Regions from separate parts of the Comamonas aquatilis genome, predicted to be linked through region 1. Evidence: predicted binding sites of a transcription regulator. Region 1 holds the regulator's gene; each other region holds the start of a gene.
The links. Region 1 encodes FNR, which switches genes on or off when oxygen is low (the NO sensors DNR and NnrR bind a similar motif). Its sites were predicted from a motif close to TTGATNNNNATCAA; they were not measured.
Positions count from the first base shown of each region.

Region 2: a site for FNR is predicted at 7,582-7,595, ahead of cyoA (ubiquinol oxidase subunit II). Genes of this name have one in related genera too.
Region 3: a site for FNR is predicted at 3,203-3,216, ahead of ACNAZA_RS03175 (universal stress protein). Genes of this name have one in related genera too.

Region 1 covers NZ_CBCSIW010000013.1:35,835-46,416, forward strand. The annotation lists gene ACNAZA_RS15000 (sensor domain-containing protein) at 1-294, opposite strand, end outside; gene ACNAZA_RS15005 (HD-GYP domain-containing protein) at 345-1,637, opposite strand; gene ACNAZA_RS15010 (sulfite exporter TauE/SafE family protein) at 1,772-2,500, opposite strand; gene hemN (oxygen-independent coproporphyrinogen III oxidase) at 2,504-3,886, opposite strand; gene fnr (fumarate/nitrate reduction transcriptional regulator Fnr) at 4,148-4,870, shown strand; gene ACNAZA_RS15025 (hypothetical protein) at 4,936-5,187, opposite strand; gene ACNAZA_RS15030 (FixH family protein) at 5,384-5,695, opposite strand; gene ccoG (cytochrome c oxidase accessory protein CcoG) at 5,758-7,200, opposite strand; gene ccoP (cytochrome-c oxidase, cbb3-type subunit III) at 7,284-8,201, opposite strand; gene ACNAZA_RS15045 (cbb3-type cytochrome oxidase subunit 3) at 8,229-8,366, opposite strand; gene ccoO (cytochrome-c oxidase, cbb3-type subunit II) at 8,384-9,016, opposite strand; gene ccoN (cytochrome-c oxidase, cbb3-type subunit I) at 9,036-10,469, opposite strand; gene ccoS (cbb3-type cytochrome oxidase assembly protein CcoS) at 10,533-10,582, opposite strand, start outside.
Region 2 covers NZ_CBCSIW010000002.1:298,066-308,647, forward strand. The annotation lists gene clpA (ATP-dependent Clp protease ATP-binding subunit ClpA) at 1-363, shown strand, start outside; gene ACNAZA_RS04370 (response regulator transcription factor) at 520-1,056, opposite strand; gene ACNAZA_RS04375 (ATP-binding protein) at 1,109-2,410, opposite strand; gene ACNAZA_RS04380 (SURF1 family protein) at 2,527-3,312, opposite strand; gene cyoD (cytochrome o ubiquinol oxidase subunit IV) at 3,321-3,746, opposite strand; gene cyoC (cytochrome o ubiquinol oxidase subunit III) at 3,747-4,379, opposite strand; gene cyoB (cytochrome o ubiquinol oxidase subunit I) at 4,372-6,378, opposite strand; gene cyoA (ubiquinol oxidase subunit II) at 6,441-7,487, opposite strand; gene ACNAZA_RS04405 (MFS transporter) at 7,826-9,166, shown strand; gene ACNAZA_RS04410 (Bug family tripartite tricarboxylate transporter substrate binding protein) at 9,278-10,279, opposite strand; gene ACNAZA_RS04415 (LysR family transcriptional regulator) at 10,492-10,582, shown strand, end outside.
Region 3 covers NZ_CBCSIW010000002.1:25,450-36,031, reverse strand. The annotation lists gene ACNAZA_RS03190 (Arc family DNA-binding protein) at 1,229-1,786, opposite strand; gene ACNAZA_RS03185 (Arc family DNA-binding protein) at 1,887-2,057, shown strand; gene ACNAZA_RS03180 (KilA-N domain-containing protein) at 2,041-3,132, shown strand; gene ACNAZA_RS03175 (universal stress protein) at 3,337-3,786, shown strand; gene ACNAZA_RS03170 (metal-dependent hydrolase family protein) at 3,984-5,462, shown strand; gene ACNAZA_RS03165 (porin family protein) at 5,472-6,233, shown strand; gene ACNAZA_RS03160 (hypothetical protein) at 6,289-6,663, shown strand; gene ACNAZA_RS03155 (lysozyme) at 6,759-7,229, opposite strand; gene ACNAZA_RS03150 (hypothetical protein) at 7,226-7,522, opposite strand; gene ACNAZA_RS03145 (hypothetical protein) at 7,560-7,793, opposite strand; gene ACNAZA_RS03140 (hypothetical protein) at 7,790-9,682, opposite strand; gene ACNAZA_RS03135 (hypothetical protein) at 9,682-10,077, opposite strand; gene ACNAZA_RS03130 (LamG domain-containing protein) at 10,074-10,582, opposite strand, start outside.

The DNA of each region.
Region 1 (10,582 bases):
AAGATAGCAGGGCTGGGAATCCAGCGCCGTCACCCGCATCTCGACCGGCACCAGCATCCCGTCGGCACGGCATATCTCCGAGACAAACTGAGCGCCTTCGCTCCAGTTGAGAGGGTCGCTCCAGAAAGCATGTTGCAGCGGCGTGGCCGCCAACACCAGCACCGAACGACCCAGGACCTCCTGTGAGCCATAGCCCGTCAAGGTCTGACTTGCGGCATTGGCATAGACCACGGTCAATTGCTGCACATCCAGCAGCCAGGCTCCTTCCTGCAATCCATCCAGCAGCTGGCTCATGAGCTTGGCTGGCGTATGGATTTCCTGAGAAATCTCGGCGCGGGCTGCGTTCACGATAAAACCTTCTCGGGCTGAACGCCCACAGCACTGTCAAAGTAATAGCTCACGCGGCGATGTGGCAACAAGGCGCACACCGCCTCCCGCGTCAGTTGATGCACACCAAGCCCGCGGCGTATGCCAAGTTGGGGACTTGCTTGCAGATCCGCCAAAGTTAGTGTCGCCGCTTCCTTGATGTCATGTATCAATACCCGGGGCTTGAGCGGGTAGGCGGTGTTGACCGAAGTCACCAAGCCTTGCCTGCCATCCGTCATCTCCACCAGCGAACCCGGCGGGTAGACGCCCATCAGGCGCACAAAAGCCGCCAGCACTGCTGGAACGAATTTCCTTTGATGGGTGGTAAACATGGAAGCCAGCGCCTCATGCGGCGTAGGCGAGACGTGATTGTCGGGCGGATTGCACAAGCGGTCATAGGCATTGACCAGGCACAGTATCTGGCCTGCCAGCTCCATGTCGCTGCCCAGCAAATGCAGCGGGAAACCCGATCCGTCGGCCCACTCATGGTGCTGGGCAATTGCAGATGTCACAGCAGGAGGCAGCCCCATGCTCTGCGCCAAGGCGACAGACTCGCCCACATGCTTGGCATAGTGGGCATGTTGTGCTTTCGAAGTATCCAGTACGCCAATATTCATGCCGCACACAAAGGGCTGAGTCGGCAAGGTCAGTTTGCCTAGGTCATGCAGCAAGGCCGCCAATCCCAGCTCATGCAGTGCAAGCTCCTTGAGACCCATGGCCCGGCCCAACAACAAGCTGAGCACGGTCACATTCACACCATGGGCGCTTGAAGCATTTGCCGAGGAATCAGAGAGTACGTGCAGCACCACATCCTGCTCTGGCAGCAGGGTGGCAAGACAATTGGCGATCAGTTGCTCACCGGCTGCGCGTGCCAGTTGCGGCTGCTGCAGCGCAGCCTGCTCAAGCTGCTCATAGCCGCGCGCCGCCTGCAAGAACTGCAGATCCATGTGCTTGACCTTGGCATGCCACTGCTCGACGGCATCCAAATGCAGTGGCTGCGGGTTCAAGGGTGCCAGTGAAGACAATGACTCGGGATCCGGCAAGCAATCCGCTGCCAGATCCTCATCCCCGGTCAAAGCGGACGCCATTTCGCTTTTATCAGGGTCGTATTGAATCGTGCTCAGGCCCAGTTCCTTCAAGGTCTGGATCTGTGCTTGAGAAATAATTTTGAAGTTATTGACCGGAAAAGGATGATGAAGCCATCCCAAATCAAGATGGACATACATGCCTATCCGCACTTGCCCAATATCAATAACAGCGAGTCGATTCACTTTTTGCAACAGATGTGAGAGCTTGCATTATCTCCACTTCAGCAGGCTCTCTGAAGAAAATAAAGCGTCATACGCTCGCGACAAACCCGGATTGTCAGTTTTTTGGTAAAACAGCGTCAATTTCAGCCAAGTGTTCAGCGGCACCAAAGACTGGGTTTGTAGACTAGATCCATCCACAGGGCCCAGGCCGATATGGCGACCAGCATCAGCCCTGCGATGCGGGTACCCCATTGCGCACGCGCCGCATTGATGCGGGATTGACTCAGACGCCACAGCCAGGGGCCGCCTAGCAGCCAGAGCCCGCTGCCTATGGCAAACGCAGCCATGGACAAACCGCCTTGCCATGCGCCGCCGCTGAGCGCAGCCACCAGCACGGCCGAATACAGCAAGCCGCAAGGCATCAATGCCCAGAAAAAACCGGCCGCCAGACGGCCACCGGGCGCACTGACCCAGGGCTGCACACACTGCCAGGCAAAACGCCCTGCACTCTCAAGCCATGCCGGCTGCCTGGCCTGCACCATCAAAGCCAGACCCCAGGCCATGACGGCCACATGGGACAGAGCCCATAGGGGCTGCAGCGCCGTGCTTTGATTGGTCAGCCAGGAAAGGCTTTCCATGGCCACGGCCGCTGTGGCGCCCAGAGCCGAGTAGCCTGCAATACGCCCTAGATGAAATGACACAAGCGCCAACCATGGACGGCTTTGCTTGCCATGAAAGTGCAGCACTTGTGACGGGCTGCCGTCAGTACGGCTGTCGGTCCTGCTGCCAGTGACCGCACTGCAGGGCGCAGCACACATGACAAGGCAATGGGACCCACCCACGAGTCCCATGATCAAAGCAGTCCAGAGCAGCGAAATCAACATGCCCTAGATGATCCTGGAAAAACGCGCACGGTTTCGGTCCGCCTGCAAATACCGATCAAACAACATGGCAACTCCGCGCACAAAGAACCAGCCCAGCGGCGTGACCTTGAAGCCTTCGTCGCTGAGCACCAGCAGCCCGTTGGCCTGCATTTCCTTCAAAGCTTGCAACTCGGACGCGAAATATTCCCGAAAATTCAGCAGCCAGGCTTGCTCCATGGGCTCGAACAGCACCTCCCCCTGGCACATGATGGACATGATGACGGCCCGGCGCGCCATGTCATCGCGCGAAAGCGCCAGTCCTCGAACCACGGGTAGCATGCCGGCATCCAACGCGTCGTAGTACTCCTCCAGGGTTTTGGCGTTCTGGCTGTAGCTCGCACCCACCTTGCCGATGGCCGATACACCCAGCGCAATCAGATCGCAATCGGGCTGCGTGCTATAGCCCTGGAAATTGCGGTGCAGGCGCCCCTGCCGCTTGGCAATCGCCAGGGAATCATCGGGCAGGGCAAAGTGATCCATGCCCACATAGACATAACCCCCGTCCATAAAGGCATCAATGGCTCCCGAAAGCATATTGAGCTTGTCCTGGCCCATGGGCAAATCGGCAGACTCGATGCGACGCTGGGGCTTGAACCGCTCGGGCAGATGGGCATAGGCATACAGGGCGATGCGATCCGGGCGCAGCTCGTTGACCTGGGTCAGCGTGCGTGCAAACGACTGCGGGGTTTGCTTGGGCAGACCGTAAATCAGGTCCACATTGATGGAAGCAAAGCCCAGTTCACGCGCCTTTTGCACCAGGGCAAAAACCTGTTCGGCAGGTTGTTCACGGTGCACGGCTTTCTGTACCGCGGGGTCGAAATCCTGAACCCCGAAGCTCAGGCGATTGAAGCCCAGCTCCTTGAGTACGGCCAGGCGCTCATTCGTCACGGTGCGCGGATCTACTTCTATCGAGTACTCCCCACCCGCTTCGAGCTTGAAATGCTCACGCATCAAATCCATGAGCCGGGCCAGCTCGGCATCGGAGAAAAACGTGGGCGTGCCGCCGCCCAGATGCAGCTGGCTGACCGCCTGTCCCTTGCCGCAGTGCTCGGTGTGCAAGGCCACTTCACGCGCAAGATAGTCAAGATACTGGGTCGCTTTCTCGTGGTGCTTGGTCACGATCTTGTTGCAGGCACAGTAGTAGCACAGCGACTCGCAAAACGGCACATGCACATAAAGCGACAGCGGCAGCGCCCTCGCTGCACAGTGGGTCTTGCGTTGCTGGAGCGCCAGGATGTAATCCTCGGTGCCGAAAGCCTCTACAAAACGGTCGGCTGTTGGAAATGATGTGTAGCGTGGTCCAGGAACATCAAATCGACTCAGTAGTTCGGGCGTAACAGCGGTCATAACGTGAATGTCAGGATGCGCTCACATTGGCGGATGACAGCTTGTTTCCTGATGGGCAGGATTTCTGGCAACTGCAACCGCAATGAACTCGCACACATTGATTGAAGGAATGATTGCAATGTGCCCCAAGCCAAACACATCAGCCTTGATGGATATCAAGAAATGCCAAGGCAACAGCTGCGACAATTTGATCCATCTCATCACTCACCAAGAGGTCACAGATAGTCCAGGCCCACCGGCTTGCACCATCCCTGCTTACCCATGAATCTTCAGACCATCAAAGCAAGCTGCTCCAACTGCAATCTGCGCGAACTGTGCATGCCCATGGGCCTGGACGATGAACAGATGGAGCGTATTGATGAGATCGTGGCGACACGCCGCAAAGTCAAACGCGGTGGTCTGCTGTTTCGCAATGGCGAAGGTTTCACTTCGCTGTATGCCATTCGCACCGGCTTTTTCAAGACCTGCGTCGCCACCGAGGACGGCCGCGATCAGGTGACCGGCTTTCAGATGGCGGGCGAGATCATAGGCCTTGACGGTATCGTCAACGACCACCACACCTGCGACGCGGTGGCACTGGAAGATGCCGAGGTCTGCGTGATGCCGTTTGACAAGCTCGAGCAGCTCTCGCGCGAAGTCACCGCCTTGCAAAATCACGTGCACAAAGTCATGAGCCGCGAGATTGTGCGCGAACACGGCGTGATGCTGCTGCTGGGCAGCATGCGCGCCGAAGAGCGGCTGGCCGCCTTTGTGCTCAATCTGGTGCAGCGCCTGTCTGCCCGCGGCTTTTCCAAGTCGGAGCTGGTGCTGCGTATGACCCGTGAGGAAATCGGCAGCTATCTGGGCCTGAAGCTGGAAACCGTGAGCCGCACTTTCTCCAAGTTTGCCGAAGAAGGCATTGTGGAAGTCAAGCAACGCCATCTGCGCATTCTGGATACGGAGGCGCTCAAACGCATCGTCAACAGTCAGCAGTGCCACGACTAAGGCTCACCCCGCTTCACAATAAAAAGCCCGCTTCCATGGACGCGGGCTTTTTTCATGAAAGCGACTTACTCCACCAGCGGCGCGGAAACAATGCCGTGATTGAGCTCCTGCGCGGAGCGCGAAAGCAAACAGGTGATGTAGCTTGAAAAAAGGGTCACGCCCCAGAACACAAAGAACGCCAGCGTGTAGACAGCGTTGCGCGACCAGCCCACAGGGGCAATATCGCCGGGATCGACAAAAGCAAAAACCACCATCTCCATGATTGCCGCCGCCAGAAAGGCCGGCCAGGCAATCCACTTCCAGCGTTGAGCGAGCATGCTGCGTCTCCTTGGGCTGTGTCATCGGTGCAAAACATTTTGCACAAGCAGCCATGGAATGCGCCCCCGCAAACCCTTGGATTGCCGCAAACAGCGGGCAAGCCTCGGGAGAATTACTATTTATTTAATAGCTATCAGCACTTTGTGCATATGGACTAGAGGCCAAAATGCTTTGAATTTACCGAAAAACAAGCGTTTAGCGGTCCGTGGGGTGGTCCTTGGCCGGGGTAGCGGCGTGATTGCGACCTGTCACGGCAGGCGCCAGACTTTTTTGAGACTCTTCCAGACGCTTGTTGATCTCGATACCGTGCTGATAGTAGTCCGGGTCAATGACGGGATCGGGCGCACTGATGGCGATATAGGCGGTCACAAAACCGGCCACCACCACAATGGCCGGGCCGGCGACAACCAGCCAGACATGAGGAAACTTCCACCAGGGCTTGCCGTCTTCGGCATGAACCGGCTTGACAGCGCGCCCGGCAGGGGCAGAAACAGGGCTAGAAGACATGACAAAACCTCTTTGATCAATCTGCCACAAGCGCCTGCGAGGCGGCTGCGGCATTCACATTGTTAACGCGGCACCAGAAACACGGCTTTTTCAGACGTGCGCCCTGCCCCGGCAGTCACGGCATCCACATTGAAGTACACGGTATGCGAGCCCGGTGCTGCCGATCCATAGGGAATCTGCAGACCCACGGGCACGCCGCGCGTCTCCGCCGGCCCGACCACCACCTCATCTTCAAGCACCACCTCCAGGCCATCCAGTCCCGTGGCAGTGATGCGATAGCGCTGCTCCTGCTCGGTGGCATTCATGATCTGCAGGCGGTAGACATTCTCCAGCTTGCCGCCGGCCACAATGCGCGACAGCGAGGCGCGGTCACGAATCACATTGAGCTTGAGCGGCTCGCGCAGGATCAGACTGGCAATCATGGCCGCGCTCAAGCCCAGCAGCACCACCGTGTAAATCAGCACCCGCGGCCGAAATACTCTGCGGATGATCTGCGCCTGCTTCCAGGCCCTGGCGATGGCATTTTGCGTGCTCATGCGTATCAGGCCGCGCGCATAGCCCATCTTGTCCATCACGGAGTTGCAGGCATCGATGCACAGCCCGCAGCCAATGCACTCGTATTGCAGACCGTTGCGGATATCGATACCCACGGGGCAGACCTGTACGCACAGCTTGCAGTCAATGCAGTCGCCCAGACCCTGGGCCTTGGCATCCACCTGCTTGGTACGGGGGGCGCGCGGCTCGCCGCGCTGGCCGTCGTAGCTGACGATCATGGTGTCCTTGTCGAACATGGCGCTCTGAAAGCGCGCATAAGGGCACATGTATTTGCAGACCTGCTCGCGCATATAGCCCGCATTGCCATAGGTAGCAAAACCGTAGAACAGAACCCAGAAGATCTGCCAGTTGCCTTGCAGTTCAAGCAGCTGCGAACCCAGCTCACGGATGGGCACGAAAAAGCCCACAAAGGTGAAGCCGGTCCACAGGGAAACGGCAATCCACAGAAACTGCTTGAGTGACTTCTTCCAGATTTTCTCGAAAGTCCAGCCGCTCTTGTCTATGCGCATGCGGGCGCTGCGGTCGCCTTCGACCTTGCGCTCTATCCACATGAAGATTTCGGTATATACCGTTTGCGGACAGGAAAAGCCGCACCACAGACGCCCGGCCACCGCCGTGAAGAGAAACAGCGCCAACGCACTGATGATGAGCAAGCCCGTCAGATAGATGAAGTCCTGTGGATACAGCACCAGTCCGAAGAGATAAAAACGGCGCGCCTCCAGATCGAACAGCACCATCTGGCGCTGGCCCCACTGCAACCAGGGCATGCCGTAGAAGAACAGCTGGGTCAGGAACACCATGGCCCAGCGCCAGCGGGAGAAAAACCCGCTGATGGAGCGCGAGTACACCTTTTGCTCGGAGGCGAACATCGCCACCATCTTGTCCCCGTCCTCGGGCTCTACAGGCGTGATCGGGATGATCTTGCGGGGCTTGCCGTTATCGGGCTGCATGGCAGCTCCTTAATTTTTTGTAATGACTGAAAATTCAAACGCGAAAAAAAGGCGACGCGCGAGCGCCGCCCTTTCCAGCGTGCTTACTTCTGAGCCGGGCTGCCCTTGTTGGACAGGCCCCAGACATAGGAAGCCAGCACGGCAATCTGTGCCTCGGTCAACTTGTCCTTCTGGGTCGGCATCTCGTTGTGCTTGCCGTTGTTGACGATGTTGACGATGGCCGCTTCACCCCAGCCGTGCAGCCAGATGTCGTCAGTCAGATTGGGGGCACCCAAAGCCTGGTTGCCCTTGCCGTCCACACCGTGGCAGGCGGCGCAGGCCACAAACTTGGACTTGCCTTGCGAGGCGCGAACCGTGTCATGCGGGCTGCCGGAGAGGCTGAGCACATAGTTGGCCAGGTTGCGCACATCCTCGCTGGAGCCCACGGCCGCTGCCATGGGGGGCATGACGCCGGTGCGGCCGTTGGTGATGGTTTCCCTGATCTTCTCCGGTGTGCCGCCATAAAGCCAGTCACCGTCGGCCAGATTGGGGAAGCTCTTGCTGCCATGAGCATCCGAAGCGTGGCACTGGGCGCAGTTGTTCATGAACAAACGCTCGCCAATGGCCATGGCCTGGGAGTCCTTGGCCATTTCTTCCGTGGGCATGCTGACGAACTTGGCATACATGGGTTCCAGATCGGCCCGGGCCTTGGCCACTTCCTTGTCGTAGGCGCCGGTCTGGGTCCAGTCCAGCTTGCCGGTAAAAGCACCCAGACCGGGGTATGCAGCCAGATAGCCGAGACTGAAGATGATGGTGATCAGAAACAGTCCCATCCACCATTTGGGCATGGGATTGTTGAGTTCGCGCAGGTCGCCGTCCCAGACGTGGCCCGTGGTGTTGTCGGCCGAGGAGACCACTTTCTTGCGCGCCACTACCAACAGCAGCAGCAAGCAGCCAATGATGCCCAGCAGCGTAATCGCGGCCACATACACCGACCAGAAGTTGTTTATAAAGTCGCTCATGGGTTGTTCTCGTTGTGGTGTGCGGCCTCAGTCTTCCAGAAACGGAAGCTGAGCTGCCTCGTCAAAACGGGCCTGGTTGCGGCGGGCATAAGCCCAGCACCAGATGCCGATGAAGCACGCCAGCGATGCCAGCGTGGCCACGATGCGCATGGTGGTGATATCCATATCCAGTCCCTTCTCTGTTACTTGACGGCACGGCCCAGGACCTGCAGATAGGAGATCACGGCCTCCATCTCGGTCTTGTCCTTGACCTGGGCTTGCGCACCGGCGACTTCCTCGTCGGTATAGGGCACACCCACCTTGCGCAGAGCATTCATGCGCTGGGCCACGGCGCTGTCATCGACCTTGCTGGTTTCAAGCCAGGGGTAGGCAGGCATATTGGACTCGGGCACCACATCACGCGGGTTGTTCAGGTGGATGCGATGCCATTCATCGCTGTACTTGCCGCCCACGCGATGCAGATCGGGGCCCGTGCGCTTGGAACCCCACTGAAAGGGATGGTCGTACACGAACTCGCCAGCCACCGAGTAATGGCCGTAGCGCATGGTCTCGGCGCGGAAGGGGCGGATCATCTGCGAGTGGCAGTTGTAGCAACCTTCGCGCAGATAGACGTCGCGGCCCATCAGCTGCAGCGGTGTGTAGGGCTTGAGACCGGCCACGGCTTCCGTGGTGGATTTCTGAAAGAACAGCGGAACGATTTCCACCAACCCGCCGATGGCCAGCACACACAGTGTCAGCGCGATCAGCAGGAAGTTGCTGGTCTCTATCTTCTCGTGGGAAAAGCTCTTGGGAGCTGCGTTGTTGTTGTCAGACATTGCTTTGACTCCTCAATGCTCAGGCGTATGCCGCAGCAGCCACGGGGACACGCACGGGACGACCGGCCATGGCGGTCTTCCAGGTGTTCCATGCCATCACCAGCATGCCGCCCAGATACAGCAGACCACCGGTGACGCGAATCACATAGAAGGGATAGGTCGCCTTCACGCTTTCCACAAAGGTGTAGGTCAGCGTTCCATCCGGGTTGACGGCACGCCACATCAGGCCTTGCATCACGCCGGCAATCCACATGGCCGCGATGTAGAGCACGATGCCGATAGTGGCCATCCAGAAGTGCAGCTCGATGGCTTGCATGGAATGCATTTTTTCGCGGCCGAACAGGCGGGGAATCAGGTAGTAGAGCGATCCCATGGTGATCAGCCCCACCCAGCCCAGAGCGCCGGAGTGCACGTGACCCACGGTCCAGTCGGTGTAGTGGCTCAGGGCGTTCACGGTCTTGATGGCCATCATCGGGCCTTCAAAAGTGGACATGCCGTAGAACGATAGGGATACGATCAAAAAACGCAGGATGGGGTCATCGCGCAGCTTGTGCCAGGCACCCGACAGCGTCATCACGCCGTTGATCATGCCGCCCCAGCTGGGAGCCAGCAGGATCAGCGAGAACACCATGCCCACGGACTGTGTCCAGTCAGGCAGCGCGGTGTAGTGCAGGTGGTGCGGACCCGCCCACATATAGGTAAAGATCAGGGCCCAGAAGTGCACGATCGACAGGCGATACGAGTACACCGGGCGGCCAGCCTGCTTGGGGATGAAGTAATACATCATGCCCAGGAAACCAGCGGTCAGGAAAAAGCCCACGGCGTTATGGCCGTACCACCACTGCACCATGGCGTCTTGCACGCCGGCATAGGCGGAATAGCTCTTCATCCAGCCAGCAGGGATGGAGATGTTGTTGACCACGTGCAGCAAGGCAACGGCCAGGATAAAGGCACCGAAGAACCAGTTGGCCACGTAGATGTGCTTGACCTTGCGTATGCCTATGGTGCCGAAGAACACGATGGCATAAGACACCCAGGTCACGGTGATCAGCAGGTCGATCGGCCATTCCAGCTCGGCGTACTCCTTGCCCTGGGTGTAGCCCAGGGGCAGGCTGATGGCCGCGCCCACGATCACCAGCTGCCAGGCCCAGAAGGTCAGGCTGGCCAGTTGAGGCATGAACAGCTTGGTGTGGCAGGTACGCTGCACCACGTAATAGCTGGTGGCAAACAAGGCACAGCCGCCAAAGGCAAAGATCACGGCATTGGTGTGCAGCGGACGCAGACGACCATAGCTGAGCCAGGGAATGCCGAAGTTCAGTTCGGGCCAAGCCAGCTGCGAGGCGATCAGCACGCCCACAGCCATACCAACCACCCCCCACACCACGGCCATGATAGAGAACTGCCTTACGACTTTGTCGTCGTAATAGACAGCATTGTTATTTGTTGCTTCCATCGGGCACCTCTTAGATTTCTTGCAAAGTGTTCATTGGTTTCTCATCTGGCTCGTTGAGCCACATCAATCGTCGCGAAGAATGCGCTCGCCTTCTTGTTCCACGCTCTCGAACT
Region 2 (10,582 bases), on a different contig from region 1:
AGCTTCAAGCCGCTCGATGAGCAGATCATCCTGCGCGTGGTGGACAAGTTCCTGCTGCAACTGGAGCAACAGCTGGCCGAGAAGAAGGTGGAAGTCACCTTCACCGATGGCTTGCGCAAGCATCTGGCCAAGAAGGGCTTTGATCCGCTCATGGGCGCACGCCCCATGCAGCGTCTGATTCAGGACACCATCCGCCGCTCGCTGGCCGATGAGCTGCTGTTTGGCCGTCTGGTCAACGGCGGTCGCCTGGAAGTGGATTGGGACGATGCCGCCAACGAAGGCAAGGGCGACATCAACCTGGCCATTACCGAGCTGCCCATGGACACGCCCAAGTCCGAGCCCGAAAACGCCGTGGCTGAATAATCCGCAGCTTTGGATAACAAAAGCCGACAGTGTCAAAGCTGTCGGCTTTTTCTTTGGGCCAATTTGTTTTGATAGCTGCTGGCGCTTTTCTCGTCTGGGTTCTGGGTCAGGTGTGAGCTGAAATCGAATACATACCAGTGGTAGTAGCTATCAAATTTATTTGACCTGGCGCTTTTCCAGCTTGCGTGCCAGCGTTCTGCGGTGCATGCCCAGGCGGCGTGCGGCTTCGGAGATGTTGAAGCCGGTCTCGGCCAGGGTCTCGTGGATATGCTCCCATTCCAGCGTCTTGATGGAGGTGGTCTGGTTGCTCACTTCCACATCGGTGCGGCCTTCCACGCGCTCGAAAGCGGCTTCGATATCGTCGGTGTTCGAGGGTTTGGCCAGGTAGTGGCAGGCACCGAGTTTGACGGCCTCCACGGCCGTGGCAATGCTGGCATAGCCGGTGAGCACCACGATAAGGGCTTCGGGATTTTGCTGGTGCAGCATCTGCACGCAGTTCAGGCCCGAGGCGTTGCCCGCCAGCTTCAGGTCCATCACCGCATAGTCGGGGCGGTGCTGGGCCAGCAGGGCTTCGACTTCCTCGCCGCTGACGGCATGCAGCACGCGATAACCCCGGCGCTCGAAGGATCGCTTGAGGGTGCGAGCAAAGGCTGCGTCATCTTCGACCAGCAACAGCAAACGGGTTTCTTGCATGCAAACAAATTCGCTTTAAAGGCGGCTCAAAAAGAGCGCTTTGGTATGAAAGTCAAATAGCCATGGCTGATTGAGGCAGGTGAACCTCCACCAGCGCACCGCCCCCATCTCTGGCAGACAGGTTGCGGGCCTGGACCCTGCCGCCCAGGGCGCGGGCCACGTTCATCACCAGAAACAGGCCCAGGCCGCGGCCGGGGCGCTCCTGCTTGGTGGAGACGTGGCACTGGCCCAGTTGCTGCAGCACGGTTTCGTCAAAGCCGGGGCCGTGGTCGCGCACCTGCAGCACCACCTGCTGCTGCACGGTGGCCATGCTCATCTCCACCCAGTGGGGCGAGGCTTCGAGTGCATTGTCCAGCAAATTGCAAATCATTTGCTGCAGCGCAGTATCCGAGAGCATGGCAAAGTCGTTCAGGCCCCGGTTGTTCAGCGCAAAGTGGCTCAGCGTGTGATGGCCTTGCCAGTGGCTGACAATGCCTTGCACAAAGCTCACAAAAGTCGTGCTCTCCGTGCCTTCCGCCCGCGTTTCGCCGGCCGAGAGGAGAACGCCGGAGACTATGGATTTGCAGCGCAGCAGCTGGCGTTGCATCTCCTGCAGATCCTCGCGCAGATCCTGGTCTTTCATCAGCGCCGGCATGTGCTGCCAGTCGCCCAGAATCACGGACATGGTGGCCATGGGCGTGCCCAGCTCGTGCGCGGCGCCGGTGGCCAGCAAGCCCAGACGCACAATGTGCTCTTCCTCGCTGGCGCGCTGGCGCATGTCGGAGATGCGGGTGTCGCGGCGGCGCATATTGTCGACAATGCGGGTGAGAAAGACGATGGTCAGGATGCTGGTCAGCGCAAAGCTGATGAGCACGCCCACCACGTACATACTGGGCAGGCCTTCCTGGCTTTCAAACTGCACATGCAAGGGCAGGTGGAACATGCTCAGCCCGATGACGCAGACAAACGAGGTGATCACCACGCACCAAGTGTAGTGGGGCCGCAGCAGCACGGCGCTCAGAATGCCTTGCAGCAGATAGAGGTAGATGAAGGGATTGCTGGCTCCGCCGCTCAGATACAGCTGAACCGTCAAGGCCAGCACGTCGGCCAGCAGGGCCCAGAACACGCTGCGCGAACTCAGCGGCCGGTGCAGGCCCTGGCTCCAGTAGATATAGGCGAGGTTGGTCGCCACCAGTGCCACCAGCACCAGAGCCATGGGCAGCAAGGGCAGGGCGATATGAAAACCGTAGTGCACCAGCGAGATGGTGACCACCTGGCCCACGACGGCAATCCAGCGCAGCTGTATCAGCAACTGCATGTTTTGCCGCTCTGTCAGGCGTGCGACCCGGAACAGGGAATCTGAGGTTTTGTTCACCCGTCAATTGTCCACGACAGCTCTGCCGTCAACCGCCTTGGGGGTATGGCAATTTGTTGTATATCGCCGTTTGAGTGCTCCATGAAAAAAGCGCTCCGTGTGGAGCGCTTTGCGGTTCAGGCCCGAGGCGGGATGGCCGCCTTGTCATGGCGTCTTACCAGCCATGCGCCAAGCAGAACCATTGCGGCCAGTCCATACCAGGTCAGGGCATAGACCAGGTGGGTGTTGGTGAATTGGATGACCGTCATGCCCGGGCGCAACATCTCTGTGGCCTCCAAGGGTTGATAGGCCGGATTGCTGGCGGGCAGCCCCTGGTCAATGAAGTAGGGCGCGACCTGGGTCAGGCCTTTGCTCTGGGCGATAGCGGCAACATCGCGCGAAAACCATTGCTGCGTATCCGCATTGTTGCTGCGCAGAAAGCCGCCTGATGGTTCGCTCATGCGAATCAGTCCTGTGACCGTCACCGTTTCGCTGGAGTCGCCGGCTTGCTCAATCTGCTTGAGCCATTCGACACGCTGCTTTTCCGGTGTGAAGCCACGGTTGATCAGAATGTGGCTGCCATCGGCCAGTTGCAGCGGCGTGAGCACCCAGAAGCCGGCACCGGCCTCGGTCAAGGCCTTGGTCAGCACGCTCAGCTTGTCCAGGCGCAGACCTTGAACCGTGACCGGCAGATACTCGGAGTTGGCGGCAGTGACCTGCGGCCATTGGCTGACCGTGGGGGCCGCTACCGGTGCGCTGTGCACGCGTTGCTCCACACGCTCGATCAGATCGAGCTTCCAGAACAGGCGCTTGACCTGCCAGGTGCCCAGCGCCATGAACCCTAAAAACAAGGCGATGCCCACTATCGCGAGCATCGCCTTGGTGAAGGGAGAGCGCTGACGCGCAGCGCTCTGGTTCTTCATGCTGTCAGTCAAGGGGTGACAGCTGCAGGAGCCGTGTGACCGGCGTGATCTGCATGGCCTGCTGCCTGGTGCATCTCATGGCCGGGCATCATGTTGGCGTTCATGTGGAACATGACCCACAAGGTACCGGCAATCGCGATGGACAGGAATATGACCGTGAAGATGGTGGACAGCATGGTCCAGCCACCCTGGATCTTGCCGTTCATGTGCAGGAAGTACACCATGTGCACCAGCACCTGAACAATCGCAAAACCGCCGAGCACGGCCACGGCCGTGGTGCGATCGGTGATGACGTTGTTCATGACCAGGTAGAAGGGGATGGCAGTCAGGATGACGGCCAGGATGAAGCCCTTCACATAATCGCCCATGGAGACGTGCAGATCGTCGTGATCGTGATGATCATCGTGACCGGCGTGGATATCGTGTGCGCTCATTTACAGCACCCCCATCAGATACACAAAGGTGAACACACCGATCCAGACCACGTCCAAGAAGTGCCAGAACATGGACAGGCAGTTGATACGGCGCACGTTCTCATTGATCAGGCCGTGCTTCTTGATCTGGATCATCAGGGTGATCAACCAGATCAGACCGAAGGTCACGTGGATACCGTGGGTACCCACCAGCGTGAAGAACGAAGACAGGAAGGCGCTACGGGTAGGGCCGGCACCTTGGTGGATCAGGTGGTGGAACTCATAGAGTTCCACGGCCAGGAAGGCGGCGCCCAGCAGGCCGGTGACGGCCAGCCACAGCAGCGTGCCGTTGACGTTCTTCTTCTGCTTTTGCAGCATGGCAAAGCCGAAGGTGATGGACGACATCAGCAGGAAGGCCGTGTTGATGGCCACCAAACCCAGGTCGAACAGTTCCTTGCCGGACGGACCTGCCGCGTAGTTGCGGCCCAGCACGCCGTAGGTGGCGAACAGAGCTGCAAAGATCAAGCAGTCGCTCATCAGGTAGAGCCAGAAGCCCAGCGAGGTGCCGTTTTCTGGATGAGGCTCGTGCGCGAGGTGGTACTCGCGCTTGGCCAGGGCGGCTGTGCCGCCAGCGTGGGTATGTGTATTAGACATGGGCTGCTGCAAGCTGCTTGGTGCGTGTTTCTTCCGTTGCGGCCACTTCGGCCGCAGGGATGTAGTAGTCACGCTTGTAGTTGAAGGTATGGATGATCGAAGCCAGAACGGTCGCGGCGAACGAAACGATCGCCAGAGGCCACATATGCCAGATCAGTGCAAATCCCAGAACGGTGGACAGGCCGGCAATCACCACGCCAGCGCCAGTGTTGGCGGGCATGTGGATGGGCTCGAAGCCAGTCAGCGGACGCTGATAGCCATGCTTCTTCATGTCGGTCCAGGCGTCAATTTCGTGCACCACGGGGGTGAAGGCGAAGTTGTACTGGGGAGGAGGCGAGGAAGTTGCCCACTCCAGCGTACGGCCTTCCCATGGGTCACCAGTCACGTCACGCAGTTCGTCACGCTTCCAGATGGACACGGCCAGCTGGATGAAGAAGCAGCCGATACCGGCAGCAATCAGGGCAGCGCCGAAGGCAGCGATGATGAACCAGATTTGCAGCGAAGGATCGTCAAAGTGGTTGGCACGACGCGTCACGCCCATCAGACCCAGGATGTACAGGGGAGTGAAGGCAACCCAGAAGCCGACCAGCCAGAACCAGAACGAAGCCTTGCCCCAGAACTCGTTGAGCTTGAAACCGAAAGCCTTGGGGAACCAGAAGTTGATACCGGCAAACACGGCAAACACCACGCCGCCAATGATCACGTTGTGGAAGTGGGCGATCAGGAACAACGAGTTGTGCAGCACAAAGTCTGCGGGAGGCACGGCCAGCAGCACGCCGGTCATACCGCCGATGGCGAAGGTGACCATAAAGCCCACCGTCCACAGCATGGGAACGCTGAAGCGGATACGGCCACGGTACATGGTGAACAGCCAGTTGAAAATCTTCGCGCCCGTGGGGATCGAAATAATCATCGTGGTGATACCGAAGAAGGTATTCACGCTCGCGCCCGAGCCCATGGTGAAGAAGTGGTGCAGCCACACCAGGTAGGACAGGATGGTGATACACACCGTGGCGTAAACCATGGAGGTGTAGCCGAACAGGCGCTTGCGGCTGAACGTGGCCACGATTTCGGAGAACACACCGAAGCAGGGCAGGATCAGGATGTAGACCTCAGGGTGACCCCAGATCCAGATCAGGTTCACGTACAACATCGGGTTGCCGCCGAAGTCGTTCGAGAAGAAATGCGTACCCAGGTAACGGTCCAGCGACATCAGCACCAGAGCGGCAGTCAGCACGGGGAACGAAGCCACGATCAGGGCGTTGGTGCACAGGGCAGTCCAGGTGAAGACGGGCATCTTCATCAGGTTCATGCCGGGAGCGCGCATCTTGATGATGGTCACGATCAGGTTAATACCCGAAAGCGTGGTACCGACACCGGCGACCTGCAGGCCCCAGATGTAGTAATCAAGACCCGTGCTTCCACTCTGGTGCCCCAGATTGGACAGAGCCAGCCAGCCGGAGGTGGAGAACTCGCCCAGGAACAGGGAGATCATCACCAGCACGGCGCCGCCGGTCGTCATCCAGAAGCTGAAATTGTTCAGGAACGGGAAGGACACGTCACGGGCACCGATCTGCAGCGGCACCAGATAGTTCATCAGGCCCGTCACAAAAGGCATGGCCACGAAGAAGATCATGATCACGCCGTGGGCAGTGAAGATCTGGTCGTAGTGGTGCGGAGGCAGATAGCCGAGGTTGTCGCCAAAGGCCATGGATTGCTGCAGACGCATCATGACCGCGTCGGCAAAGCCGCGCAGCAGCATGACCAGACCGAGGATCATGTACATGATGCCGATCTTCTTGTGGTCGATCGAGGTCAGCCAGTCGTTCCAGAGCGGAGCCCAGAGGCGGAACTTGGTGATGCCGCCGACTACGACGAGTCCGCCGAGCACCACGGCAATAAAGGTCATGAGCACGATGGGCTCATGCGTCATGGGAATCTGGTCCCATGTGATGCGGCCCAGCAGCCAGTGGGCGGCTGGGGTTGTTGTTTCAGACATGTTGAGTCTCTTTTGTCGTATTGGAGCGGCGGAGCTGGAGGCTCAGTCGCACCGTGAGCTACTTATTGCTGTGCGACAGCTCCGGAGGCTGCGACTTCGTCGAGCAGGGCGACAACGCGGTCAGCGTCTTTGGATGTGCAGACGTCCAGGGGCAGGATCACGCTGGAGGTCTTGCCATGGGGCTGACCACCGGCGGCGTCAATGGCCATCATCTGGCTCATGCACATCTTGCCGTCTTCTACGCAGCGGTTGAGGACCTTGTTGTACAGGCCTTCGTCCACAGTGCCGAAGCGCTCCACGGGGTTGCGTTCGCTGGGCTTGGCCAGGTCGAGGTAAGCGTCACGTGTCAGAGCCTTGCCTTCGGACTTGGCCTGGGCCACCCACTGTTCGAACTGCCCGTTTTCCAGGCCGTGGAAATTGAAGGTCATGCCTGCAAAGCCAGCGCCGCTGTAGTGCGAGGACTTGCCGCCGTAGACGCCGGGCTTGTTGATCACGGCGTTCAGCTCGGTCTGCATGCCGGGCATGGTGTAGATCATGCCAGCCAGATCAGGAACGTAGAACGCGTTCATGGTGTGGGTGGATGTCAGCTTGAAGTGAATGGGGCGGTCCACTGGAGCGGCCACTTCGTTCACGGTCGCAATGCCTTGCTCGGGGTAGAAGAACAACCACTTCCAGTCCAGAGACACGACCTGAATTTCCAGAGGCTTGACGTTGGGGTCAAGAGCCTTGGTCGAGGAAACGCGGTCCAGAGGGCGGTAGGGGTCCAGCTTGTGGGTGCTGATCCAGGTAATGGCGCCCAAAGCAATGATGATCAACAAAGGCACGGTCCAGATCACCAGTTCCAGCGATGTGGAGTGGTGCCATTCGGGGTCGTACTTGGCTTCGGTGTTCGACTGGCGGTATTTCCAGGCAAACAACAGCGTCAAAAAGATGACGGGGACGATGATGAGCAGCATCAGCAAGGTGGCCGTAACCACCAGATCGCCTTGTTGCTTGGCAACATCGCCGGCTGGGTTGAGTACGACAAGCTTGCTGCAACCGGCGAGGGTTGCAGTCAAAGCAGCCGCTGTGAGCCACGCGGGCCCACGGATTTCCTTGATTTTTAACATGCTGTAGGCGTGACAAAGTCGCGCTTAGGTGTAAACGCGGATTACTGGATCTCGGCAAATGTAATACCAAATGCCGTCTTGTCGATTGGACATTTTGTCCAAGGTCAAGGATGAGGGTCGAAAAATCCGCTATGTGACAAGGGTTTAGCTGTGGCTATGGGCTGCGCAGCTTGGTCGAAAATTGTGAATTTTTCGTGGTTTTTGGGCTCAAAGCGCCGGGGTCTACGCCTGCCGCCGACAGGGCTCAGGGCAAAAACTCTATTGCAGGTGCACATGCTTGGGCGTAGAAATGGATGCGTCAGCGTGACATGGCAAGTAAGACAAGGAGTTGTATCTATATGAGTAGCACGAACCCATCCATTGGTCTTACTCAGCAAGACTATGAGAACTCGGAAACCCTGGCTTATGCGGATACCGATGAAGATGTGACTCCGGGAGAAATCGCTGTTGGCGTGATCATTGGCCGTTCATCCGAGTACTTTGACTTTTTCGTTTTCGGCATGGCTTGCGTGCTGGTGTTTCCTTCCCTGCTGTTTCCCTTCCTCTCCAAGCTCGATGGCACGCTGGCGGCGTTTGCCATCTTTTCCCTGGCCTTTATTGCCCGCCCCATAGGCACGGCACTGTCCATGGCCGTGCAGCGGCGCTGGGGTCGTGCCACCAAGCTGACGATTGCGCTGCTGCTGCTGGGTGTCTGCACGGTGGGCATGACCTTTTTGCCCAGCTATGAGACTGCCGGCATGAAAGCCATCTGGGCGCTGGCCATCTTGCGCGTGGGTCAGGGTCTGGCACTGGGCGGTACCTGGGACGGTCTGCCTTCTCTGCTGGCCATGTCGGCGCCCAAGAACCGCCGCGGCTGGTATTCGATGATCGGCCAGCTGGGTGCACCTCTGGGCTTCATCATGGCGGCGTCGCTGTTTGCCTATCTGTACTCCAGCCTCACGGCAGACGATTTCATGAGCTGGGGCTGGCGCTATCCCTTCTGCGTGGCTTTTGCTATCAACGTGGTAGCGCTGTTCGCCCGTCTGCGCCTGGTGGTAGGTCAGTCTTTTGTGCAGATGCTGCAGGAGCGCGATCTGGAACCCATCAGCGTGACCAGTCTGATGCGCGATGAAGGTCGCAATGTGATGATCGGCGCTTTTGCCGCGCTGGCCAGCTTTGCGCTGTTCCATCTGGTGACGGTGTTTCCGCTGTCCTGGATCTCCTTGTACTCCCATCAATCCGTGATCGACGTGCTGATCGTGCAGATCATAGGTGCCGTCCTGGCAGCTGGGGCCATCATGCTGTCGGGCTGGCTGGCAGACCGTGTGGGACGCCGCAACACCTTGGGCACCATGGCCTGCCTGATTGGTATCTTCAGCTTCCTGGCGCCTTGGCTGCTGGGTAGCGGCACCGTGGGCAACAATGTGTTCATCATCGTGGGCTTCATCCTGCTGGGTCTGTCCTACGGCCAGGCCTCGGGCACGGTGACATCCAACTTCTCGGCGCATTACCGCTACACCGGTGCCGCCCTGTCCACCGACATGGCCTGGTTGATTGGCGCTGCGTTTGCACCGCTGGTGGCTTTGGGGGTGTCGGCCAAGTTCGGTCTGGTGGCCCTGGGCATTTATCTGCTGTCCGGCGCCTTGTGCACTTTGGCGGCTCTGGGTATCAACCGGGCCATCGAGGCACGTGAACAATAAGCCTGACGGCAAATAGAAAAAGCCCGCAGAGAGCATCAAATCTCTGCGGGCTTTTCTTCTAAATCATGAAAAAGCCATCCGCAGATGGCTTTTTTGTTTTCAGCGCTTCAATCAGTCCAGTGCCAGACCGGCTTTCTTGATCACTTCTCCAAAGCGCTTGCTTTCATCGGCCATGAATTGCTTGAACTCCGCAGGCGTGGGGTTGTAGCTCTCATAACCAAAGGCCGTGAACTTGTCCTTCACATCCTGGCCGGTCAGCGCCTGGCGCACGTCGGCGTGAATCTTCTCGACCACGGCAGCTGGCGTACCTGGGCGCACGGCCAGGGCGTTCCAGCCGATAACGGCATAGTCCTTGGGGCCGCCGGATTCGGACACGGTAGGCACGTTCTCGAAGCCTGCAATGCGCTTGGGGCCGGCCACGGCCAGGAAGCGCAGCTTGCCGCCGCGCACCAGCGGGCCTGCCGTGCCCAGCGAACCCAGAGCGAAGGTCAGCTCGCCATTGGCCACGCCCTGGTACAGCTGGCTGGTTTCCTTGTAGATGACGTGCTCCATCTTGGTGCCGGTCTGGTTTTCCAGCAGGGCCGAGCCCAGGTGCACCGGGTTGCCCACCGACCAGGAGCCGTAGTTGAGCTTGCCGGGGTTGGCCTTGGCGTCGGCAATCAGGTCGCCAATCGTCTTGTAGGGGCTGTTGACGGGAACGCAGACAAAGAAGAAGTTGCGGAACAAGGGCATCAGGATGTTGAAATCCTTGCTCAGGTCGTAAGGCAGCTTCTTGAACAGATGGGGATAGGCGGCGATGTGGACGTTGTCCAGCTGGATCATGTCCGTGCCGTCGGCCGCGCCACGCTTGAAGGCTTCAATGGCGATGAAGCCGTTACCGCCTGGGCGGTTTTCCACCACCACGGGCTGACCCCAGGCACGGCCGAGCTTGTCGGCCACCAGGCGCGAGACGCCATCGGGGCCGCCGCCTACGGGGAAGGGGTTGATGATGCGCGACGACTTGGTGGGCCATTTTGCATCGCCCTGGGCGAAGGACGGTGCGGCCACGGCTGCGGCAATGGCGCCCAGCGCGAACGCAGCTTGGCGACGGCTCATGGTGAGCTTTTGGGTCATGGTTGTCTCCCTGATCCTGAAACAGGTCTGTCGAAAATAGGGTGCGTGTTGGCTTTTGCGCTCACGCGTTTTGTTTGTTGGACTGAGGCCGGCACTGCACGAGCAAGGCCATCCTCAGCTGAGCAGATTGTGGCATCGCAACAAAAAACACCAAGTTCTAGCCGAGGCTATCAGCTATAGCAAAATGGCATAGCTTGATTGGAGGAGCCGGCATGAATCTGCAGCAGATAGAAACCTTTGTACATGTGGCCGAAACCGGCAGTTTCAGCAAGGCGGCCGTGCTGCTGGATACCGCCCAGCCAG
Region 3 (10,582 bases), on a different contig from region 1:
CGTATCTGGACTTCGTCCTTCAGTTTGAGCTTTCGAATTGTCCATCAACCCCTGAACAAAAATAGGAAGAAGAACCTTCTGATCTTCTGAGCCAGGTGGAAATACCTTGTCCATCCAAGCACCAACCCTCTCCATTGGCTTTTTGACCTCGACCCCACAGCCTATTGCGCGACCTAGAAGAACAGCATAGGTTGTCATTTTGTCAATATTCGCGTTTGCACTTACCTTCCCACAAACAAGAACTAAGAAAAGAGCAAATCCGGGAAGAATTTTTTTTGAATACAAGGTTGCCCCTAAAAATTGCCGAGTGGTCTTAAGCAAAACATCATCAAAATTTCACTGGGCGAACGTTAGCTTAAAAACACTTCCACCTGCTGATGCTTTTTGCACTTATTTAACGGCCTAGGATCGAGTTCCGAAAGCCGAAGTTAGCCAAAAGTGCCGATGACTATAAGAGAAAGCAGCTACTCCAAATATGAATCAAGCGACGGCAAACCGTCGCTTGAATAAAATGTTAAGCCCCTATGATTACTTCATCCGGATGACTATCGATCGTATTTAAACTTGACATTGTAATTTATGTACGCATTAAGCCCATCACCAGAATGAGCAAGTTGTTTCATTTTTTCAACATGGTTCTGCCCAGCGGTGCCGTAACTATAGGTGTATGGTCTAGCTGTACCATCAAACCAAACAGTTATGGACGTAGCTGAAAGCTCGTAGCCAACAACCCCAGAGTCATTATTTATATCTGCATATCTTTGCATTGCCATTTCCTTTTTAAGATTAAAAAGACCGATGAAACATAGAGATATGCATACTATAACCTGCAAACCGGATATGTCTATATGCAATGCATGCGCATACTTATGGCTTTACAAAATCCGCGACATACGGTGTAGAAAGAGATTGAAATTTTTACCCGATAAGGGTCTGTTTTAGTGGAGATGAATGCCTGCTTTGCAGAATTTTTCTGAATGATTGCTCAGGGTCGCTGCAGCACTGCTCGGGTCAAGCATGATAGTCACCTCCAAGCAGTATGGAGATCAACCATAGCAGGCACTCCAATTAGCGTAAAAAAAAATCGCTCATTGGCGAAAATGGCAGCGTAGTTCTTTACTTTGCCGACTAGGGGCTAGAGGCGTTATTTACTATAATTAAAAGGCCCGTATTTCGCGGGCTTTTTTGCAGCAAAAGTAAGTCACCGGTGACTGTTCATGCACATGAACTAATGACCACTGGCTTTTTTTGAAACCTGTTTCTTAAGACTTGGAACAGCCGCGTCCTCAAAGCGAACCTCAACTGATGTACTAATCGGCTGGACATCGCGAAGTTCCTTAAGGCCGTTCAGTTTGCGGTCGAAGTGGACTCGGCCGATCTGCTCCTCAAGCTGGGCAATTTCTGCCCTTAGCTCGTTCATTTTTACCTGCAATTCAGAGCACTTTTCACTGGCGTCTTCCTGCTCATCCTTATCGCCTAAAGCCAAAGCCTTTTGCAGCACGGCGTAAGCACTGCTGAACTGCAGCTTGGCAGTGTCCATGCGGTAGTTGGCTCGCTGCAGCTCATAGTTCAGCGTGCCCAGTTGCTGTAAAGACTCCAGCTCTTGCACAGTACGCGACAGATCTACCGCCGGGCTGGCGGTAGTTGTGGAGAACGTGCTTTCCAGTCGAGCAATGATTTCTGCATGCAGGCTTCGTGCACCGCGTTTGGCCGATTCTTCGAGCTGAGCACGAAGCTCATCGGGCATGCGAAGCGGATACGGGGTGGTACGCGGTTTTTCTTCCATTGCTCAATTGTGGCAGCAAAGTGACTCATCTCAACGAGTCCTATTGACTCCATCAACCCAATGGAGTCAAATGGAGTCCACCAAAGCCCAAGGACATTCCATGAAAGAAAACAAAGCAATTGCTCCAACCCCGGTACGCCTTGCCGAGGAGCTTAAGCAGTGGCTGAAGCACAAGGCTGTTGACAATTTTCGATCATTGAACAGCGAGATCGCGTCACGGCTAGAGGCAAGTCGCAAAGCCGAAGAGGCCAACCATGAAAAGCAGGCCTAAAAAAGGTGAAGCCCCGACGGCGGCAACCGGCAGGGCTTCGAGTGAAGTGTCCCAAAGCATCAACAAAGGAACAATCGTGTCAAATTCTACAGCACTGTCCGTTGCAGGTATCAAGGTTCGACTCGCCGATGACCTGTACTCTCTCAACGACTTGCACAAAGCCGCAGGCGGAGAGGCCAAACATCAGCCCGCGTTATTCATGCGTCTGGAGCAAACGCAAGCGCTCATTCATGAAATCAGTAACTCTACGGATTTGCAGAGTTTCAAAACAAAAGAAGGCCGTACAGGCGGCACCTACGCCTGCAAGGAGCTAGTCATCGCCTATGCAGCATGGATCAGCGCGGCTTTTCACCTCAAAGTCATTCGCGTGTTCTTGGCTGCTGTAGAGCCCGCTGCATCTGCCATTGACTACACCCGCATTAGCCCTGCACAAAAGCAAGACCTGCGCGAAATTGTCCAAACGATTGTTGATGCCGGTATTCAGAAGCATTCAGAGACCTGGGCACGCTTTCAAAAAAAGTTTCGCGTCAACAAGTACGAGGAGCTTCCAGCCAGTCGCTACGAGGAAGCACGCAGCTATCTGACCAGCAAACTGCCTATCGGCTACGAGGGTCAAGTCGTGGATGAGGCTGCAGCCCTTGAGCTTTCGGACCCCGAGCGCATGGAGCTGGCTTTCGCCACCGCATGCGAGGCATCTGCCCAAGTACAGCGCACAGTCTTCAACGCGATGATGACGGGTAAAAACACTGAATGGCAGCACAGCCGCTATCTACTGAACCTGAATTACGACAACCAGGGCCGCCCCACCCTGCCCTATGCGCAGCCGATTGCGGCAGACCAGATGGTGGTGTCCTTCAGCAGCCTGCCGCAACGCATCGCTGACGGCGAGATCATCAGCGCGACCGATGCGCAGCTGGCCACCCTGGCCACCGCCTGCACCCAGCGCCTGGCCCAACGCGCCCAGCACCGAGAAAAGCAGACCACCCTGCCGGTGTACCCCAACGCCAAGCGGCCTGCCCAACTGCCCGCCAACCAGCAGCCCGAACAGGGCATGCTGCGCATGACATTCAAATAGTCTGCTTTTGATAGCTGCCAGCGCTTGATGGGCAAGCGCTAGCGTCCATTTTCACTTGAATTTCAAACCTTTGATTTTCATCAAGAAACCGCTCTAATAGCCACTTGGGGGTGTTGCATTAGCCACCCCGGAGTGTGAGTATGGGTTTGGCAATCGTTCAGATTCATTGACAACAACACGCGCTAGCGCGCCAGGAGGTTGTATATGTTCAAGCACATTTTGATTCCTACAGACGGCTCAAAACTCTCTGAGGCCGCGCTGCGCGCAGGCATTCAGCTGGCCAAGGAGCAAGGCGCCCAGGTAACTGCTCTGTATGTGATGCCGGATTACAGCGCCATGATCTACGGCGCCGAGGTGCTTACGGCGTACAACGCAACCGAGTTTGACAAGAGCGCCCAGAGGGAAGCCGACAAAGTGCTGCAAACGGCCATCGACATTGCCCAGGCCGAAGGCGTGCAGTGCAAGACGGCGCGGGTGACGAATGTCTCCGTCCATATGGCCATCGTCAAGCAGGCGCAAGACAGCCAGTGCGACCTGATCTGCATGGCATCGCACGGCCGCAAGGGCATCGCCGGCATTTTGCTGGGCAGCGAAACCCAGCGCGTGCTGGTGAACAGCAACGTTCCGGTGCTGGTGCACCGGCCGCTGGCCTGACCTACGGCAGCGTGGGCAGCGCGACCGGTTCACGGCCGCTCTCAAAATGCAAGCAACGCCCCAGCGCCAAAGTGCGTTGGGGCGTTTTTCTTGGGTGGGCCGTCGTGTAGCATGCGTGCATCAAATTGTGAACTTCTGGTTCCGCTTGTCACGCCGGCACCGGCATCTCTTGTTCATTTGGAAAGGTGAGAGAGCAGATGAGTAACGCAATCGCTACCGATGCGGGCATGGCCTGGCAGACTGGCCCGATTCGCCCCAGGGCCTGCACCTGCGGCAGTGTGGTGTGCCATTTGCTGCATGAGCGGGTGATGGCCGATATGTCGCGCCGCATGTTTGTGGGCGGTGTGGCAGCCATGTTGGCCCCGTTTACCGGCCTGCATGCTGCCGAGACAAGCTCGGCGGGTACGCCCAAGCAGGCCGACCGCCCCGTTTTACTGACCAATTTGCGCCTGTTTGACGGCACGGGCAAGCCAGTGCGCCAGGGCGTGCAGGTGCTGATTCAGGGCCAGATAATTGTGGCCCTGCCCTCTGCTGGCGAAAAGGTGGAAGGTGCCCAGGTGATCGACTGCCAGGGCAAGCTGGTGATGCCCGGCCTGATCGACACGCACTGGCACACCATGCTGGCGGCCATTCCGCAGATGACGGCCATGACGGCAGACCTGGGCTACCTGTACTTGGCCGCCGCGCAAGAGGCGCAGCGCACGCTGATGCGGGGCTTTACCTCGGTGCGCGACGCGGGCGGCCCGGCCTTTGCACTCAAGCGCGCGATTGACGAGGGCATGGTGGCGGGCCCGCGCATCTACCCCAGCGGGGCCATGATTTCGCAGACCTCGGGCCACGGCGACTTTCGCCTACGCAGCGATATTCCGCGCGCAGCGAATGAGCCGCTGAGCCAGGTAGAACTGACCGGCGTGGCCATGATTGCCGACGGCGAGGCCGAGGTGCTGCGCCGCGTGCGCGAGCAGCTGATGCTGGGCGCCTCGCAGATCAAGATGCTGGCGGGCGGCGGCGTGGCATCACTGTACGACCCGCTGGACAGTACCCAGTTCACCGAGAAGGAGCTGCGCGCAGGCGTGGAAGCCGCCGGCGACTGGAACACCTATGTGATGGCGCATGTGTACACGCCCAAGGGCATCAAGCGCGCCATCAAGGCGGGCGTGAAGAGCATCGAGCACGGGCAGCTGGCCGATGAAGAGAGCGTGAAGATGATGCGCGATGAGGGAGTGTGGTGGAGCCTGCAGCCGTTTTTGCAGGACGAAGACAGCAACATCTACCCCGACCCCGCACGCCGCATGAGCCAGTCACGCGTGGCGCAAGGTACGGTCAAAGCCTATGAAATGGCGCAGAAGTACGGCATCAAGACCGGCTGGGGCACGGACGTGCTGTTCAACCCCAAGGGCACGGCCACGCAAGGCCGGCAACTGGCCAAGATGACGCGCTTTTACGATCCGCTGACGCTGCTGAACCAGGCCACAGGCATCAATGGCCAGTTGCTGGCCTTGTCTGGCGAGCGCAACCCCTACCCGCTGCCGCTGGGCCGCATCGTCCCCGGCGCGTTTGCCGACCTGCTGGTGGCCGATGGCGACCCGGCCGTGAACCTGGACTTTTTGAGCGACCCGGAGCAGAACCTGCGCCTGATCATGAAGGACGGCAAGGTGCATAAGAACACGCTGTAAGGGATACGAATGACACAGCACATCAAGACCACTATTTGCAAAGCCGGGGCGGCTGTGGCCGTGGGCCTGCTGGCCGGAACGCAGACCTGGGCACAGGACAAGCCCACTGCCGATGCATGGCGGTTTCAGCTCACGCCCTATGTGTGGATGACGGGGCTGGAGGGTAGCGTGCGCCCATTCAGGGGTGCGCCGACTGCGCATGTGAACAAATCTTTTTCAGATGTTCTGGAAAATCTGGATGCCGCAGCCTTTTTGAACGGCACGGCGCGCAAGGGGCAATATGTGCTGCATGGTGACTTGAGCTACGCGGCCACATCGGACAAGGCCTCGCTGTCCATGGGCCTGAGCGCACAGGCCAAGATTCGACAGACCTCATTGACACTGACTGGCGGCCATAACTGGATGCTGAGCCCGCAGTCGAGCTTTGACCTGATGGCGGGCCTGCGCCTGTGGCAGATCAAGGCTGAGGTCAACGTGCCGGGACTGGCGTCAGCGCAGTCCAACACATCGTTTGTGGACCCGGTGGTTGCCGCGCGCTGGCGCTATGACATTGCACCGCGCTGGTCCACCTTGCTGTATGCCGATATAGGCGGTCTGGATGTGGGCTCGAAGTTCACCTGGCAGATCCACGGCTCGGTGAACTACCAAGTCAAAGAGAACATATTTGTATCTCTGGGCTACCGCCACCTGAGCGTGGACTACCGCGACGGCGGCAAGCAGCTGGACTTCAGCCAAAGCGGTCCGATCATCGGGGCGACATTCAGGTTCTGAGCACCACCCGCGAAGATCGAAATCTTGACAGGCGTGCTCAGTGCGCAGCCAGCAGTTGCCTGTCCACCTTCACCTGCCCCATCAGGGCGTTGAGCTGGGCGTCTCGGCGTTCGACCAGTCCGACAAGCTGACCAACCACGCCCGCGCCTTCGCCAGCAAGAGCGGCGAGTCGCTGGTGTTGATCTGCAAGATCTCGGCAGGCAGCGGCGTCACCGGCAAGCTGGGCGTTGCGGGTGACGGCGGTGCGGACGCTGTGCTGCAGGCCTGCAATGCGAGCAGCATCAGCAGCGCGGCCAGACTCCAGAGCGGCCAGTTTTTGCGTGTAGTCATGGGTGTTTTCCTGTTGTCCTGCGGCGTGCTGCAGTCGCCCTGCGGTTTTAACTTCTGTAGCAGCTTGTGCTTGCTGCGCCTGGGCTACAGCCTGTTTTGACTGAACTACCTCAACCCTGGCCAGCCGCTGGGTCTGCAGGACCAACAGCAGGGCAAGGGCCAAGGCCAGCCAGGGCCAGAGGCGGGACGCGCCCGTCATGCCAGCCCCGCTTCGCACAGCTGCCGCTCGGCCGCACGACGCTTGACCAAGCCCGGCAACTGCTTGCCACCGGCGTAAGTCCAGCGGCTCAGCTCGGCACAAGCGCCGTCGATGTCGCCCGCATTGGCCTTGCGCACCAGGGTGCTGCCGCAAAACGCGCCCTCGCCCACGTTGAAGGCAAAGCTCACAAAGGCGGCCCGCTGGCCGTCCGTCAGCAGCACGCGCACGCAAGACAGGGCATCGGCGTGCTGGGTCAGGTCTATGTAGAGCATCTCCTCGCACTGCTGGCGGGTGAATGTCTGGCCGTCCCGCAGCTCGGGGCCCGTGTGACCCGTGCAGGCCGTGACGATGCCGATCGGATCGCGGTAGCTGCGCAGCACCGTGCCTTCGTACTTGGCGACCAGGGGCACGGCCAGCGCAACCGCGCCGGTGCCGATCGCGGCAATGAGTTTTTCTTTCCAGTTCATCGGCTTGCTCCTCCTTTGATTGCCGTCCAGAACCCCACGCAGGCACCGCCCAGCATGACGATGGCCGCCAGCGGCTTGGCCACCTTGCCCACCCAGTTCAGCACCTTGAAGGCGCCTTTCATGGCGGTAAAGAACTCCAGCAGCTCCGCCATTTGCTGGTTGCGTTCTTGCAGCTCCTGCGTGACTGCCTTCAGATCGCGCTCAATCGTGGCCATGCGTTCACTTCCTTTGTCGAATCGTTCATTGATCTGCTGGCGTGTGGCCGCCGGCAGCTCGTCGCCGTAGTCGTCCATTCCCTCTCCTTTCAGATTTCGCTTTCTCGTTTCGCTTTCAGACTTCGATCAACACATAGGGCAAGTCGGGTGCATCGCCGGTGATGGCATCGCCCTGCACATAGACCTGTGCGCCTTGCGGCAGCTTTAAGGGGTTGCGCATCCGCATCACCCCGGCGCCCGGAAACGCGACCGTGGCCGTGCCGTCGGCATGCGCAATAGAAACCGTGGCCGTGAGCTGGGGCTGATCCGGCAGCAGCGACAGCAGGCGGGTGTAGAGGCTGATGCTCATGCGGCTACCCTTTCGACGGTGAGCTGCTGGCGCACCACGGGCATGGCGGCCGACAGCCGCGTGCCTTTGACCAGGCCGCGCCAGGTGCCGTCGGTGTCGTCCACCTGCAGCAGTTGACCCGGGCGAATCAACCCCGGCTGGCTGCCGCCGGTGAGCAGCGGCAGGGTGATGCTCTGGATCAGCTTGTTGCCCGATGCGGCCAGTTCGGCCAGGCCGCGCTGGCGCGCCGCCAGGGCATCGGTAATCAGGGGATCGGAGACCTGGCGGGCCAGCAGCTCGCCTGCCGTACCGGCCCGGCGCACATGGCCGAGTACGCCGCCCCGGCCGCCAGCCACATAGATGGCGTTGTAGGGCGCACGCGGCTCGGGCCGCAGCTCGTCGGTGGTGATGACGGCCGCTGGCATTTGCACATCGGCCTGGGCCCCGCCCCAATCCCATGGCGCCACGGGGTAGCTGGGGGCAATGATCAGTTGCTCGTTGACCGGGTGGCTGCGCAGCACCGCCCCCACGGCGCCGACTACCGAGCGCACGGCAGACAGCGGCGTGCCCTGGTGCGACCAGACGCCCCCAGGCACAAGCCAGTCGGACAGTCGCCAGTCCAACGAGACGCCGGTGTACTCCAGCACCTTGAGCAAAAGCTGCTGGGCCGTGGCCGGCTGCGCCTCATGCCAGATCTGGGCCGGCATATAGGGCGCACCCAGCAAGGCAGTGACGCTGGCACCCTGCAAGGCCACGCTGCGCTGGCCGAAGCGCCGGCTGCGGCTGAGCTGCTGCACGGCAAACACAAAGGCAATGCCGTCGACCGTGACGCGAATCCGGGCCGGCAAGCCACCCACTGGGGCCAGCTGATCGAGCAGATGCTCGGGGCCGGAGGCCGACAGGCTCCAGCCAAAGCCGTCGTCATCGCTGGCAATGGTCACGTTGGTGAGCACCACGGCTTCGCCCGAGGGCAGCAGCTGCGCTTCAAGGGTGTGCACTGTCATATAGACCTTCAACAGGGGAATCACAAACTGCGCGCCGAGCTGCGGTGCGGCCTTGCAGCAGACAAACAGCAAATCGGTGCTGGCCGCCCAGGGCTTGCAGAACAGCAGCGCAATGGGCCCGCCTGTCAATTGCTCATAGCAACGCTCAGGCTCGGGTGGCTTGGGCGGCGTAAGGTCGGAGCAGCCGGGTGGCGGCTTCATGGCTTGCTGGTAACGAGCGAGCTGGCCCAGGTGCAGCGGTAAAGACGGCCCCGCCCCATCGCTGATGCCACGCTGCAGGTGCACGGCGTCTTGTGCTGAGGACTGCAGCAGCAGACGGCGGTCGCGCAACGCTTCCTGAAACCGGACGGCTTGGCCCGACTGCAGAGCAACACCATCCTGGGCCGAGGCCCGCAGGGCCACGCGCACCAGCCGGCCCTCTTGCCAGCGGGCCAGCAGCGCCGGTACCGCCAGACGCTGGGCCTGTTCGAAGGCAGCGGCCTTGGCCAGACTGAGGCCCTGGGCGTTCTGCCATGCGGCGCCAAGCTGGGCGCGCAACGGCCGGGCATCGTCAGCCGCGGCTGTCCATCCAGCCGGTAATGCATGGGTCTTTTGCCAGCGGTTGCGCCAGCCAGCGTCAAAGGGCTGGGCCTGCTGGGCACTGGCCTGCACCTGGGCCACCACGGGCCGGGGCGTGTCGGTGTTGTAGCGCACGGCACCCTGGCAACGTACTCCAGGCATGCGGCCGGCAGCGAGCAGGTCTTTGCGCACATGCACCAGGGCACGGGCACGCAAGCCTGGCAGGCGCGCCGCCATGACCAACTGCGCATCAGGTATGACCGTGCCGCCGCCGTCATCGCCAAACGCCAGCTCCACCGGGTTGCCGGTTTGGAACGGCCGGTTAAAGACCAGATCGATGCTCGCCATCAGTAGATCCGCGTCTCGCCCAAGATGGCCTTGCCACCGGCGTAGAGCTGGGTGCCCGTACTACCCAGCAGCTTGAAGTGGCCCTGGCCTGCCTCATCCGTCACCATCCCGCGCCCGATCAGCTGGCCGTCGCCGGTGCTCCAGACACCCGTGGCCGCCTGCCCGCTGGCCAGAATCATGTCGCCGCCGCCATTGGCCTGAGTCAGCAGCAAATAACCACCCTCGGTGATCTGGCCGCAGGGCTTGGTCAGGGTCAGGGTGACCAGCAGCAGCTCGTTGGCGTCATAGAGTTTGATGGTTGCAGGCTCGGTGCCGGAGTCGGCAAAGGCCAGCGTGGCCTGCAGACGCGCCAAGGCATGGGCGGCCGAGATTTCGAGTTCGGGCGCTTCGCTCATGGCGTGACCTCCGCCAGCTGGTTGTTGGCCACGGTAGAAAAGTCCTGCTGCTCATGGTCCCAGGCGATCACATCCCATTCGTATTGCGTAGATATCTCGCGGAACTCGTAGGAACCATCGGCCTTGCTCCAGGTTTCGCGCGCCAGGTAGCCGTCACGGCTGCGGTGCAGTCGCACGCGGCGCTTGAGTGGAACATTGGCCGGTGTGCCTTTGCAGGCCACGGTGCCGAAGATGTGGCCCTGGCCGCCAAACTCCACATCAAGTGAATGCTCTTTGCGATCACCAAGAACTCGGTGCGGCAGCACTGGAGTCCCCAGAAGCACTACAGCGGCGTCAAACAGATCCGACTTCACTGGCCACCCACCCAGATTCGAAGATGACCCATAGGGGGCAGCGGGCACGGCAAACTCAGATTGGTACAGACACTGCTCAGACACCAGAATCTCGTCGATATAACCCACATAGGGGTAGGTGCCCGTAGCCCGTTGATAGCCGATACAGAACG